DNA from 3 places in the Dietzia psychralcaliphila genome. Region 2 is predicted to be linked to each of the others. Evidence: predicted binding sites of a transcription regulator. Region 2 holds the regulator's gene; each other region holds the start of a gene.
What was found. Region 2 encodes LexA, which represses DNA repair genes until DNA is damaged. Its sites were predicted from a motif close to CGAACANNTGTTCG; they were not measured.
Positions count from the first base shown of each region.

Region 1 (4,904 bases), 1.3 Mb from region 2:
GAGCAGACCGGCACCGATCTCGACGCGATGCTGCGAGAGTCCATCGCGGGTTCGTTCCCGCAGGATCTCGAGGTCACCGGTGTCGAGATCGAGGGCGACGTCGCCACGGCCACAGTGGAGTCGGAATCTGACGATTCCGCGCCTGAGCAGGTACGGATGCTCAACGAGGACGGCGCCTGGAAGGTGTGCGAGCCCGGTGTGGGAATGGGCGCGGTGCCTCAGGGCGATCAGCCCGGCTGAGTCCCCGACGGCCGCTCGCCCTGAGCCTCGCGGGCAGACTACGCGCCGCTCAGCCGGATCGACCCGTGGCAGCTGTTCCGCTCGGAGCCTGGTGGGTTGGTGAGGTGGCCGTCGTCGGCGATGAGGCGGTCGAGGTGTTGTCGCCATCGGTGGTCGAGGATCCGGTCGCGTGCCTGGGCCAGTGGCCCGTGTGGGGTGGTGCGGTGTTCGTGTCCGGTTTCGGTGATGATGGTCAGTTCGCCGAGGGGTCCGGGCTTGTAGGCGCAGTGGCCGAAGGTCTTCTCGCGGTGGTGCTTGCGGCACAGGCAGATCAGGTTCCACTCGGCGGTCGGTCCGCCCATCTCGGGGCGCAGGTGGTCGAAGGCGATGATGTGGTCAATTTCGCAGTCGTGGGCATCGACGGTGCATCCGGGGTGGCGGCAGGTCCCGTCACGAAGCCGGATCCGCTCGGCCAGCGCAGGGGTGATGAAGTACTTGAGTACCGCGTCCGGTTTGTCCAGCACGCCCGGCTGCGGGTCGATCAGTTCGAACCGCACCTTGGCCTCGCCGCCGGAGAGCAGTTCCTCGCACAACCAGTCGAAGCTCGAGTAGGCGCCGTTGACGAACTGGACGCGGTTGGGCAGCCCCTGGGCGATGCTGTCGATGATCGAGATCCGGATGGGTTGTTCGGTGCCCCACGACGCACCCGGTCGCGGCCTGGCCGAGCCGGCGGCGGCGGGGTCGGCGGGGTCGGCGTGACCTGAGCAGTCTGCGCCGCTGTCGGCGCGACCGACGTGATCAGCGCGGTCGGCGGGGTCGGTGGCGTTCTCTGCGTCGTGCAGGGCCGTGCCGATGTCGTTGGTGTTCGGGTCCCCGAGCGCGCACAGGGCGTCGGCGCGTAGTTGGTCGCGGGTGCGGGGATGGCCTGCCTCGGAGGCGGCGCGGGCGGCGGCCTCGATGCGGCGGCGCAGCTTCTCGGCGGCGCCGCTGGGCAGGGTGGCCCACATGCTGGTCATACCGTCGCGGCCGGGGCGGAACCGGACGGTGCGCTGTTCGACGGCGGCGCCCACTGCGTCCTCGGCGGCCCGGGGATCGTGGCGTTCTCTCGCTGCGTCGACCGCGGTGTCCAGGGCTGTGCGGCTGGGCCGGTGGCCCCCGTCCAGGTCCCGGGCCAGGGCGCCGACGATCTCCGATTCCACTGCCGCGATGATCTGGTCGGGGACCTCGGCCAGCCGGCAGGCGGTGTCGATGGCCAACTGTTCGGGCAACAGGCCCCGCTCGACGGCTTTGCGCAGAAGCGGAAGGCGCGTGTGGATCTGCACGCCGGCGGTGACCAGACGCGCGGCGTGCCACCCGGTCAGGGACATGGCCGCGGTCAGGTGGTCACGAGCCCGATCGGCCGGGTCCAGGCGCGCGTAGGCAGGACGAGAATCGGCGGGGCGGGAATCGCCAGGCTGCCGACAGGGGTCCGGCCCATGCGCCTCACGGTCGAGCCGCCCCATCGCCTCGACCAGCAGGTGCGCGGCCTGCAACCGGGTGGCCGCGGCCAGGTTCTGCGCCACCGTGGCCGACCGCGCCACCTCGCTCAACGCCTCGGCGCCCAGGGTGTCGAGAGCCTCCGGCACGGCGCGCAGCGCCCCGAACGCCGCCGAGCTCGTCGTCGTCATCATCGGATCCACCACCACACCCCCCGCCACTAATCGAACGTGTGGTCTATTCTATCGGCAGCGAGTAGATAGCACAAGAGTTCGAAAGCACTTCCTCCGGATATGCACCCAGGCCTCCTGGCCATCACACGACAGCGGCGCCCCTCCGCTGAAGGAGGGACGCCGCTGGTGCACCGATCCCGTCGGGTCGCCGTGAGTCAGATCAGGCCGGAGACTCTGTTCAGGCAGACGCACCCTTGGACTTGCCGGCCGACTTGAGGTCGTTGCACGCCTCGACGACGCGCTCGGACATGGCCTGCTCGGCCTTCTTCAGGTACGAGCGCGGGTCGTAGAACTTCTTGTTGCCCACCTCGCCGTCGACCTTGAGCACGCTGTCGTAGTTGGCGAACATCTGCCCCACGATCGGGCGGGTGAACGCGTACTGGGTGTCGGTGTCGACGTTCATCTTGATGACGCCGTAGCTCAGCGCCTCCTCGATCTCGCTCTTGGCCGAGCCCGAGCCGCCGTGGAAGACGAAGTCGAACGGCAGGTCGCCCTGGTCCAGTCCGAGCTTCTCCACCGCGACCTCCTGGCCCATCTTGAGCACCTCGGGACGCAGGACAACGTTGCCCGGCTTGTAGACGCCGTGGACGTTGCCGAAAGTGGCGGCGAGCAGGTAGCGCTGGCCCGTGTTGCCGGCACCGAGGGCGTCGATGGTGGCCTCGAAGTCCTCGCGTGAGGTGTAGAGCTTCTCGTTGATCTCGTTCTCGACACCGTCCTCCTCGCCGCCGACGACGCCGATCTCGATCTCGAGGATCTGGTTGGCGCTGGCCGTCTTCTCGAGCAGCTCCTTGGCGATCTCGAGGTTGCGGTCGAGCGGGGTGGCCGAGCCGTCCCACATGTGCGACTGGAACAGCGGGTTCTTGCCGGCGTCGACGCGCTCCTGGGAGATCTGGATGAGCGGGCGGACGAAGGTGTCGAGCTTGTCCTCGGGGCAGTGGTCGGTGTGCAGCGCGACCAGTACATCGTACTTCTCGGCCACGATGTGCGCGAACTCGGCGAGCGCGACGGCGCCGGTCACCATGTCCTTGACGTTCAGGCCGGAGCCGAACTCGGCTCCACCGGTCGAGAACTGGATGATGCCGTCGGAGCCCGCATCGGCGAATCCCTTGATGGCCGCGTTGATGGTCTCCGAGGAGGTGCAGTTGATCGCGGGGTAGGCGAAGCCCTCCTTGCGAGCCCGGTCGAGCATGTCTTTGTACTGCTCCGGGGTGGCGATAGGCATTGACGATCCTCCAGTTTTCGGCGCTGTGACTGACCCCATCCTACGAGGCCTGTCGAGGTCGCGGGCCCGGAGGAGCAGCGGGGGCACAGCTTCAGCGGTTTCCCAGGAGTGCGGGTCTACGATTCCCGAGGTGATCACGCACCTGTTGGCCGACCAGGCCCAGCACGTCCTGTCGCTCGGCCCCGGATTCATGGACCCCGAGTTCTGGCTGTCCGGCGACGGTCCGTTCGGCAGCGCCATCCTCCCGGCCCTCCTCGCCGTGGTCTTCATCGAGTCCGGCCTGCTGTTCCCGTTCCTGCCCGGCGACTCGCTGTTGTTCACCGCGGGACTGCTCACCCAGCAGGACAACCCGTTCGCACCGCTGTGGGTGGTGTTGGTGGCCGCCCCGATCGCGGCGTTCCTCGGCGACCAGGTGGGCTACTTGATCGGCAACAGGTGGGGCCATCACCTGCGGGACCGGCCCGACGGCCGGATCTTCAAGCAGGTCTACATCCGCGAGGCCCACGAGTTCTTCGACAAGTGGGGGCCGGCCACCATCATCCTGTGCCGCTTCGTGCCGATCGTGCGAACCTACGCGCCGCTGGTCGCCGGCATGGCGGGGATGCGATACCGGGTGTTCGTCACGTTCAACGTGGTGGGTGCCGTGCTCTGGGCCGCGGGGGTGACGTCACTCGGCGCGTGGCTGGGGCAATTCGCCTTTATCAAGCAGCACATCGACCTGATCCTCATCGGGATCGTGCTGGTGTCGGTGCTGCCGATGGCCGTCACCGCCGGGCCGAAGCTCGTCGACCGCATCCGCAACGGGCCCTCCGCCCCGGCGGCCTGATCTCGACTCCTACCGGTGCCGACCGCCCCGCCAGCGGAGGGCGGTGACGGTCGCGCCGATCACCACGATCACACCTGCCCCCTGGAGACCCGGCGAGTCGTCCGCACCGCCGTAGACGATCGCCGCGCCACCGAGACCCAACACCGCCAGCACCCCGACGAGGACCAGGACGAACTCCGCTGCGTTCCTCATTCCTCCACCCACTCCAACAGGTCACCGGGTTGGCAGTCGAGCACGCGGCACATGGCCTCGAGCGTGCTGAACCGCACCGCCTTGGCGCGCCCGTTCTTCAACACCGACACGTTCGCGGGCGTCAGCCCCACCCGTTCCGCGAACTCGCCGACGCTCATCTTGCGTTTGGCGAGCTCGACGTCGATCCTCACGATGATCGGCATCAGACCACCGTGTCCAACTCGGAACGCAGCTCGGTGGCCTGCCGGAGCAGCGCGCGCATGACCACCATGAGCAGCGCCGCGACGGTGACGATGACGACGACGAGGAAGAGCAGCAGCGGCAGTCCGGGATCATCGGCGTTGATGCCCACGAGCACCAGGACCAGTAGCAGGACCGCCCACGCCGCGACGATCGCCCCCAGGATCACGTCGACCCACACCAGTGACGCCTGGGTGAAGATGCGGCCGGCCTCGACCAGCGAGAGCAGCTTCCAGGTGGCCACCACGACGACCTGGATGCACACCACCCAGTAGATCGACACGGCGGTCAGCGGCCACCGCAGATGAGCGGCGTCCGGGGTCGTCTCGGCCATATGGGCGAACTGCCCCGGCAGCGACATCGTCTGGAACAGGATCAACACCGCGAAGAGCAGGACGAGGAACACCCTGAGCGGAAGGACTGCTCGTCTTTCGATCTTCATATGGCGACTATGGGCCATAATCTATCGAAAATCAATACATTACGAGGGGCGGGC
Region 1 is NZ_CP015453.1:3,263,091-3,267,994, forward strand. Features, by position in the region: gene A6048_RS15105 (Rv0361 family membrane protein) at 1-240, shown strand, start outside; gene A6048_RS15110 (HNH endonuclease signature motif containing protein) at 279-1,886, opposite strand; gene fbaA (class II fructose-bisphosphate aldolase) at 2,107-3,150, opposite strand; gene A6048_RS15120 (DedA family protein) at 3,284-3,976, shown strand; gene A6048_RS15125 (hypothetical protein) at 3,986-4,168, opposite strand; gene A6048_RS15130 (helix-turn-helix domain-containing protein) at 4,165-4,371, opposite strand; gene A6048_RS15135 (DUF2975 domain-containing protein) at 4,371-4,850, opposite strand.
Region 1: A6048_RS15110 (HNH endonuclease signature motif containing protein) is a predicted target of LexA. The motif match lies at 1,921-1,934, and genes of this name have one in related genera.

Region 2 (4,904 bases):
GATCGACCCCGGTGCCCGGGATCGCCTGGTTGTTGACGAAGTCGTACAGGACCTCGTCGACCTGGACGCCGCCGACGGTGATGCGTTCGGACATCGATGTGCTCCTCACATAGGGGACCGTTCTCGCTCCCGACTCTAGTGCTCCCCTGTCGAGGGATCATCCGGGCTTTCCGCAGGGTGGAACGGGTCGCCGAGTTGGCTAGGATCTGTGGCCATGAACCCCGCCCCCCTGACCGCGCCGCAGGACGGTCTCGCCTTTATCAAGGGTCACGGAACGCTCAACGACTTCGTGATACTGCCTGACGACAACGCCGAGGTGGATCTCGACGAGAATCTGGTGCGCGCCCTCTGCGACAGACGCGCCGGGATCGGCGCCGACGGCGTGCTCCGGATCGCAACCGCGGGAGCCCTGGTGGAACGGGGTGTTCTCACCGTCCTGCCGGAGGGTGTGGACGACGACGACTGGTTCATGGACTACCGCAATGCGGACGGTTCGACCGCGGAGATGTGTGGGAACGGGGTGAGGGTCTTCGCCCACGCCCTGGTGTCGACCGGGCGGGCAGGGGTCGGCCGGATCCCCATCGGCACGCGTTCCGGACCACGGCCCGCCGAGATCCTCGAGCACGACGGGAACCACGCCGTGGTCCGGGTCGACATGGGGGAGCCCGGACTCCTCGGGGTCTCCTCCGTCGACCTGGGTGGTCGGGTGTACGCCGGCCTCGCCGTCGACATGGGCAACCCCCACCTCGCATGCATCGTCCCGGGGTTGGGAGCCGCGGCGCTGCGTGACCTGCCGGTGCACGAAGCCCCGGTGTACGACACCGGGTTCTTCCCCGGGGGGGTCAACGTGGAGATCGCCACACCGCTCACCGACGGGCGGGTGTCGATGCGAGTCCACGAACGTGGATCAGGGGAGACGATGTCCTGCGGTACGGGAATCGTCGCCACCGCCGTCGCCGCCCTCGCCGATGCCGGCGAGGCCATGGGCGAGGTGGTGGTGGAAGTGCCCGGGGGAGAGATCGAGGTGTCCCTGACCGAGGGCGGTTCCGCACTGACGGGGCCCTCCGCGATCGTCGCTGAGGGGTGGTTCCGGCGCTCGGGCGCAACTCCTCGCCCGGAGGCGTCGCGATCGGAATTATGAGATGATGCCGGTGAATGACTACCGATGACACCGCCCCTGACCGGGCCACACGAGACCATGATCCTTCGGTCGGCGACTTCCAGCTCGAGGAGCGCTCCTCGCTGCGCCGCGTCGCCGGATTGTCGACCGAGCTCCAGGACGTCAACGACGCCGAGTACCGCCAACTCCGGCTGGAGCGGGTCGTCCTCGTAGGGGTCTGGACCGAGGGATCCGCAGCACAGGCAGAGGCCGCGATGGCCGAATTGGCCCAGCTCGCCGAGACGGCCGGCTCGGAGGTGTGCGATGCGCTGATCCAGCGCCGCGACAAGCCCGACGCCGCCACCTACATCGGCTCGGGCAAGGCCAAGACGCTGAAGGACGTGATCGACGCGACCGGCGCCGACACGGTGATTTGTGACGGTGAGCTCACTCCCGGTCAGCTGATCGCCCTGGAGAAGGTCGTCAACGTCAAGGTCATCGACCGCACCGCGTTGATCCTCGACATCTTCGCCCAACACGCGACCAGCCGTGAGGGCAAGGCCCAGGTCTCCCTGGCGCAGATGGAGTACATGTTGCCGCGCCTACGCGGCTGGGGCGAGGCACTCTCCAGGCAGGCGGGTGGCCGGGCGGGCAGCAACGGGGGCGTCGGTCTCCGCGGTCCCGGTGAGACGAAGATCGAGACGGATCGCCGCCGTATCCGGGAGCGCACGGCCAGGCTGCGTCGGGAGATCAAGGGCATGAAGCAGGCCCGGGACACCAAGCGGCACCGCCGGCGCGCCACCCCGGTGCCCTCGATCGCTATCGCCGGGTACACGAACGCCGGCAAGTCCAGTCTGCTCAACCGCCTCACCGGTGCCGGCGTTCTGGTCCAGAACGCGCTGTTCGCCACCCTCGACCCCACCACCCGGCGGGCCGAGCTCCCGGACGGGCGCACCGTGGTCTTCACCGACACCGTCGGGTTCGTCCGACACCTCCCGACGCAGCTCGTCGAGGCCTTCCGTTCGACGCTGGAGGAGGTCGTCGATTCCGAGCTGCTCCTGCACGTGGTGGACGGGTCGGACGCCTTCCCGCTGCGCCAGATCGAGGCCGTCCGCACCGTCATCAACGATGTCGTCGAGGAACAGAACGCTGAGAGTCCGCGCGAGCTCGTGGTGATCAACAAGATCGATGTGGCGGACCCCGTCGTGCTGACCGAACTACATCACGCCCTCCCGGACGCGGTCTTCGTCTCGGCGGCGACGGGAGAAGGCTTCGACGAGCTCCTCGAACGGATCATGCGGGTTGTCGCCTCCGGGGACACGCAGGTGACGCTCGAGATCCCCTTCACCCGGGGTGACGTGGTCTCCCGTGTGCACGCAGAGGGCGCAGTGGTGGACGAGCAACACACGCAGGACGGCACCCGGATCGTGGTCCGGCTGCCCTCCTCCGTGGCCGGAGAGCTAGGGGAGTACCGCACCGGCAGTTCGCACGACGGTGTCGCCTGACCCTGTCACGAGGTCAGACGACACCGACTCCGCGCGGGGTCAGAGCTTGCGGAAGACGGTGACGACCTTCCCCAGGATCGTCGCGTGCTCCCCGGGAATCGGACTGAACGACGGGTTGTGGGGCAGGAGCCACACCCCGCTCGCGTCCCTGCGGAAGGTCTTGACGGTTGCCTCCCCGTCGATCATCGCCGCCACGATGTCTCCGTTGTCCGCCACGTTCTGCCGACGTACCACCACGTAGTCGCCGTCACAGATGGCGGCGTCGATCATCGACTCACCGACCACTCGGAGCATGAACAGGTCGCCGGAACCCACCAGATCCGACGGGAGTGGGAAGACCTCCTCCACCGCCTGCTCGGCCAGGATCGGCCCGCCGGCCGCGATGCGGCCCAGTACGGGAACGTATACCGGCTCGACCGCCCCACTGGGCCGCGGCTCCTCCTGAGCAGGTGCGCGCCGTCCCCGGGACCGCTGCCCCGGGACGCCGTGGACGTCGACAGCCCGCGGCTTGTGAGGATCCCGGGTCAGGAAGCCCTTCTTCTCCAGTGTCCGCAACTGGTGTGCGACAGAGGAGGTCGACTGCAGACCGACGGCGTCACCGATCTCGCGGATGCTCGGGGGGTAGCCCCGGTCCTTGACCGTGTCGTGGATATGCAACAGAACGCTCTTCTGACGAGGCGTCAGGGCCTCGAAGTCGGGCTTGGGCATGTGTGGGTCCCTTCGGCGAATGGGTGTTCGACGTCTCTATCTGTGTACACCCTACTTCCCGCGGACCGTCCGCGCCACACAGGTGTTCGAAGAAATATCCTCTGGAATGTCGACTCTGTCGGACCCGCGTGATACAACTCTAGTCAGGTTCGAGTTCGAACAGATGTGCACACAAATGCACACGGGCGTGCGAACGAACTTCGCACACCATATCGAGTTGGGAGTTTTCATGTCCGTTCTGGAGATGCAGTCACAGGCGCGTCCGTCGATGCACTGGACGGAGGTCTGCGCGACCGACCACGACCGGCCCGCCGCGTCCGGGCTGCGGTCCCGCCGCGACACGCACATCCGTCACACCACGCGGACCCTCGACCGTGGACGTCAGCTGTCCACACGATCGGTGGCACCCGGTCGTCGGGTGCTCGTCCGACCCGCGTCGGCGGACCAGGTCAGAGCCTGCGGCGGCGAAGTGCGGACGAATGCGCCGGTGGTCGACGACGTCCCCACGTGGGCTCTGTTGGTCTGCGGAATCGTGTTCGGGGTCCTGATGCTGCTGGCGCTGGCACTCCTGGGCGGGCCCGCCTACGCGTGACCTATGGCATCGCCTTCTAGAATGATCCCGGGACGGCGACCCGTCGCCCCCGTACCGCTGTCGGCTACTGCCGGCGGACACGTGCGGAGCCGGTCGACGAATGGCGAAGCTGGAATGTACTGCCCCATATGTCACCACGAGGACTCCCGGGTGATCGACTCGCGGTCGGTCGACGAAGGGCAGGCGATCAGACGTCGACGCGAGTGCCCTGAATGCGGACACCGGTTCACGACCCTCGAGACTCCGTTGTTGACCGTGCTCAAGCGCAGCGGCGTCACCGAGAGCTTCAGCCGCGACAAGGTGGTTCGCGGCGTCAGACGCGCGTGCCAGGGTCGGGCGGTGGAGGAAGACGCTCTCCGGCGTCTGGCACAACAGGTCGAGGACGCCGTCAGGGCGGGCGGGGCGTCAGAGGTTCCCGCGCACGAAATCGGTCTCGCGATCCTGGGCCCGCTCCAGGATCTCGACGAGGTCGCCTACCTGCGCTTCGCGTCCGTCTACAAGCAATTCAGTTCGGCCGCGGATTTCGAGAGCGAGATCATCGCCCTCCGTGAGCGGCACGCCACGCACTAGCGCGCCTACCGGCGGAGGCTCAGCGCTCCGCCTGACAGCGAATGCGCTGTGTGTGGGTTCACCGCCCGTTGCGTCGCGACAGCGCCGCGGCGACGGCCTTCTCGATCCGCTCGGCGGATACCGGACGAGCGGTTCCCAGCGATTGCGCGAAGAGTCCGACCCGGTACTCCGCCAGCAGCCACCGCAGATCCCGAGAGGTCCGCGCCCCACCCGGTCGTCTGCGTAGCGCTGCCGTCGCTTCCGCGACCGTTGCCTCGGACGTCTCCAGTCGGGCTGTGAGATCCCTGTACCTCGACGGTGACTTCTCCGCCATGTCCAGCCTGAGATCGATCGCCCTCACATGTCGCTCGAGTTGGGGCAGCAATTCCGCCGGATGACGCGCGAGGAACCCCTTGCCGACGAGGAAGTCCAGAGCAGGTCTGATGTCGTC
Region 2 is NZ_CP015453.1:1,983,382-1,988,285, reverse strand. Features, by position in the region: gene A6048_RS09095 (malate synthase G) at 1-94, opposite strand, end outside; gene dapF (diaminopimelate epimerase) at 215-1,141, shown strand; gene hflX (GTPase HflX) at 1,156-2,604, shown strand; gene lexA (transcriptional repressor LexA) at 2,644-3,312, opposite strand; gene A6048_RS09075 (hypothetical protein) at 3,542-3,904, shown strand; gene nrdR (transcriptional regulator NrdR) at 4,019-4,474, shown strand; gene hrpA (ATP-dependent RNA helicase HrpA) at 4,533-4,904, opposite strand, start outside.

Region 3 (4,904 bases), 1.3 Mb from region 2:
CGAGGTCGGAGCTGTACGCGCGGGCGTCGGCGTTGTACGGATTTGTCTTGTCCATGGTTCTCACACTCCGAGCGTGGTCTTGGCGAGCTTGGTCTTGGCGATGTCCTCGCCGACCTTGGTGGCGGCGGCGGTCATGATGTCGAGATTGCCGGCGTACGGGGGGAGGAAGTCTCCGGCACCTTCGACTTCCACGAAGATGGCGACGCGCGCCATCCCGCCGGTGATCTCGGTGGGCGGGTCGAACTGCGGTTCCTGGAGCAGCCGGTACCCCGGGACGTACTCCTGGATCTCCTTCTCGCGCTTGCGGATGGCGGTGGTGATGAGGTCGTGGTCGGCATCCTCGGGGATGGCGCAGAAGATGGTGTCCCGCATGATCATGGGCGGCTCTGCGGGGTTGAGGATGATGATCGCCTTTCCACGCTTGGCGCCACCGACCTTCTCGATGGCCAGCTTGGTGGTCTCGGTGAACTCGTCGATGTTCGCGCGGGTCCCCGGCCCCGCCGACTCCGAGGAGACGGACGCGACGATCTCCGCGTACTCCACCGGCACGACCGACGAGACGGCGTGGACCATCGGGATGGTGGCCTGTCCGCCACAGGTGACCATGTTGTGGTTGGGCGCGTCGACGTGTTCGTGCAGGTTCGCGGGAGGGATCACCATCGGGCCCACCGCGGCGGGCGTGAGGTCGATGGCAGTGATGCCCGCCGCCTCGTAGCGGGGTGCGTACGCCTTGTGGACGTAGGCGCTGGTGGCTTCGAACAGCAGGTCGGGCTTCTCGCCTCCCGCCTCGATCGAGGCGAGCAGTTCGTCGGCGCCGCCCGACATACAGGTCAATCCGTGGTCCGCGGCGCGCTTCATCCCCTCGGACTCCGCGTCGATACCGATCATCCACTTGGGCTCGATGTACTCACTGCGCTCGAGCTTGTACATGAGGTCGGTTCCGATGTTTCCCGACCCGACTATCGCGGCGCTGAGCTTGGTCTTTTCTGTCATACCGACAGTCTCACCGCGTGGATCACCTGCCACAATTGGGCGTGCCACTCAGCGGAACAACTGGATCGGCGGACTACTGGGTCTGACCGGCAACAGAGTCCGATCTCAGGCGGGGCGGGTCTCGGTGCCTGGCGCCCGGTGGAGCGAGTTGGGGCGGGGCCGTTCGACTCCTGGCGGGTTGGCGAGGTAGCCGTCGGGGCTGATGAGGCGGTCGAGGTGGGTTCGCCATCGGTGGTCGAGGATCCGGTTTCGGGCTTGGGCCAGGGGGCCGGTGGGGGTGGTGCGGTGTTGGTGTCCGGTCTCGGTGAAGATGGTCAATTCGCCGAGGGGTCCGGGCTGGTAGGCGCAGTGTCCGAAGGTCTTCTCGCGGTGGTGCTTGCGGCAGAGGCAGATCAGGTTCCACTCGGCGGTCGGTCCGCCCATCTCGGGACTGTGGTGGTCGAAGGCGATGATGTGGTCGATTTCGCAGTCCTTGGCATCGACGGTGCATCCGGGGTGGCGGCAGGTGCCGTCACGGAGACGGATCCGCTCGGCCAGTGCAGGGGTGATGAAGTACTTGAGGACCGCGTCGGGCACGTCGAGCACTCCGGGTTGGGGGTCGATGAGTTCGAACCGAACTTTGGCGTCCCCGCCGGTCAGTAGTTCCTCGCACAACCAGTCGAAGCTGGCGTAGGCGCCGGTGACGAACTGGACCCGGTTGGGCAGGCCCTGGGCGATCGAGTTGATGATCGAGATCCGCACCGGCTTGTCGGTACCCCACGACGCACCCAGGGGCGGACGGTCACCCCTGGAACCGTCGGCGGAATCCGTGGAGTCAGCCGGTTCGGCAGTGCCCGCGGCGTCGCAGGAGCCAGCGGTGTCGGCGGGGTCGCGGGAGCCAGCGGTGTCGGCGGGGTCGCGGGAGTCGGCGGTGTCGGCGGGGTCGCGGGAGTCGGCGGGGTGGATGTCGTGGCCCTCGGGGTCATGCAGTGCGGCGCCGATGTCGTCGGTGTTCGGGTCACCCAGGGCGGCCAGGGCGTCGGCGCGCAACTGGTTGCGGGTGCGGGGATGGCCGGCGTCGTGGGCGTTACGGGCTGCGGCGTCGATCCGGCGGCGGAGTTTCTCGGCGTCGGCGCAGGGCAGGTTCGCCCACATGCTGGTCATGCCACTTCGGCCGGGGCGGAACCGGACGGTGCGTTGCTCGGCGGCGTCGGAGACGGCGTCCTGGGCACCGGTGGGGTCGCAGCGTTCGCGGGCGGCATCGACGGCGGTGTCCAGGGCTGCCCGGCTGGGGCGGTGGCCGCCGTCCAGTGCGCGGGCCAGGGCCCCGACCACCTCGGACTCGACCTCGCCGATGGTCTCGTCGGGGATCTCGGCCAACCGGCAGGCGGTGTCGATGGCCAACTGTTCGGGAAACTGGCCGCGCTCGACGGCCTTGCGCAACCGCGACAAGCGGGTGTGGATCTGCACGGCGGCGGTGACCAACCGCCCGGCGTGCCAGGTGGTCAGCGCCATCGCCGCGGCCAGGTGGTCGCGGGCCCGATCGGCCGGGTCCAGGCGGGCGAACGCCGGCCGCGGGCACACCACGTCGCCATGGGCGGCCTCGTCGAGGCGCCTCATCGTGTCGACGATGTGGTGAGCGGCCTGCAGACGGGTTGCCGCCGCGAGGTTCTGCGCCAACGTGGCCGACCGCGCCACCTCACTCAGCGCCTCGGCGCCGAGCGTGTCCAACGGCTCCGGCGCCACGCGAAGCGACCCGTACTCGAACCAACTCGCCATCGTCACGCTCATCACCGCCACACCTCCCGCGCCACAACCGACGACCCGTCATATTCGAACGTGTGTACTACACTAGTGCAACCGTCGAATTAGCGCAAGTGTTCGAACAAGACGGGCCGCGATGTCGGGGCCCCGCGCTACACTCACCGCATGAACGAACCACCCGCCTCCCCCGTCGACCGCGCCTTCGACGTGCTACGGGTGACGGCGGCGGGCACCGGCCTGACCCTGAGCGAGATCTCTCGCGAGGCCGGGCTGGCCAAGTCCACGACCCTTCGCCTACTGACCGCGCTGGAACGCAACGATGCGGTGACGCGCATCGGACAGCGCTACCGACTTGGGCCGCTGGTGCACGAGCTCGATCCGACACCCGCCTCGCCGGTGTACGAGCGGACCCGCCGCGTCCTCACTCCCTTCCTCGCGCACCTATTCGAGGCGACCCGGGCGACGGTGCATCTGGCCACGCTGCACGGTGACGAGGTCGTGTACCTCAACAAGCTGCACGGTCCGCGGCCGATCCCGTCGCCGTCGCGGATCGGCGGCGGACTGCCGGCCTATTGCACCGGTGTGGGCAAAGCGATGCTGGCGTTCGACGACGCGGCCGCCGAGCGGGTGACGCAGGGCCCTCTGGTCGCCTGGACTGAGACCACGTTGACCTCGCCGGATGCGCTCGCCGTGGAGCTCGCGGAGATCCGGCGCAGGAGGCGAGCGGTGGATAGGGCGGAACTCACGCCAGGCCTCTACTGTGTGGCCGCGCCGGTGTTCGACGACGACGAGGAGGGCACCGGAGGCACGCGAGCAGTGGCGGCCTTGTCCGCGAGTGCCGCGGACGGGGCTGCACTCGCGCGACTCGAGCCGCTGGTCACCAGGGTGGCGGTGGCCGCCAGTCGCGCGATGGCGTCAGACCGCTAGGAGAGGCGTCCTAGCTGGACTCCGGCGTCAGCTCACGTCCCGCGCTAGTTGAATTCCATGGTCACGTCGCCCAGGCCCGCGAACTCCGCGCGGAAGGAATCGCCGGGAGCGGCGTCCATGGCGCGGATCGCGGTGCCGGGCAGGATCACGTCGCCCCTGCGCAGGCGGACGCCGAACTTGGCGACCGTCGAGGCCAGCCAGCCCACCGAGTTGAGCGGGTTCCCCAGTACCGCGTCGGACCGACCCGAGGCCAGGAACTCACCGTTCTTGTAGAGGGTCGCGTCGATCGCGGCGACGTCGATGTCCGCCAGCCTCACCCGCTGCGCCCCCACGACGTACCCACAGGAAGAGGCGTTGTCAGCGATCGTGTCGGGCAGGGTGATCTTCCAGTCGCGGATCCGCGAGTCGATGAGCTCGATCGACGGCACCACCCACTCGATGGCCGCGGCGGCCTCCTCCTGCGAGCACCCCTCCGGCGGGATGTCGGAACCGAGGATGAAGCCCACCTCGACCTCGACACGTGGGAAACAGAATCGGGCAGCCTCGACCGGGGCCCCCTCGGGGTACTCCATCGTGTCGAGGAGATGTCCGTAGTCGGGCTCGTCGACGCCCATCATCTCCTGCATGGCCTTGGAAGCCAGGCCGACCTTGTGCCCCGTGACCACCGCGCCGGCCCCGAGCTTCCGCCGGATGTTGACGAGCTGGATCTCGAACGCGTCATCCGGGGTCATGTCGGGGTGGTCGGCGGTGAGCGGCGCGATCGGAGCGACGTCGGCTTCGGCGTCCCAGAGTCGCTGAGCGAGTGTGGCGCGGGTCTCCTCATTGAGCATGAACGGGATGCTACCTCGACCGTCTGGCGCTACAGCCCCCGGTTCTATAACGTGTTCTACATGGCAGACCAGGAATTCGACGTCGTCGTCGTCGGCAGCGGTGGAGCAGGCATGACGGCCGCCCTCGCAGCAGCGAAGAAGGGCCTCAGCGTGGTCCTCGTGGAGAAGGCCCCCCACTACGGAGGCTCCACCGCCCGCTCCGGTGGCGGCGTGTGGATCCCGGGGAACTCCGTCCTCCGGCGGGACGGGGTCCAGGACACCCCTGAGGCCGCCCGCACCTACCTCCGGTCGATCGTCGGCGACGTCGTGGCCCCGGAGCGGATCGACGCGTACGTCGACCGTGGCCCCGAGGTCCTGGAGTTCGTCCTCGACAACTCCCCCCTCGAGATGGAGTGGGTCGTGGACTACTCG
Region 3 is NZ_CP015453.1:701,904-706,807, reverse strand. Features, by position in the region: gene dmpG (4-hydroxy-2-oxovalerate aldolase) at 1-55, opposite strand, end outside; gene A6048_RS03140 (acetaldehyde dehydrogenase (acetylating)) at 61-993, opposite strand; gene A6048_RS03135 (HNH endonuclease signature motif containing protein) at 1,099-2,763, opposite strand; gene A6048_RS03130 (IclR family transcriptional regulator) at 2,902-3,663, shown strand; gene A6048_RS03125 (2-keto-4-pentenoate hydratase) at 3,708-4,493, opposite strand; gene kstD (3-oxosteroid 1-dehydrogenase) at 4,554-4,904, shown strand, end outside.
Region 3: A6048_RS03135 (HNH endonuclease signature motif containing protein) is a predicted target of LexA. The motif match lies at 2,807-2,820, and genes of this name have one in related genera.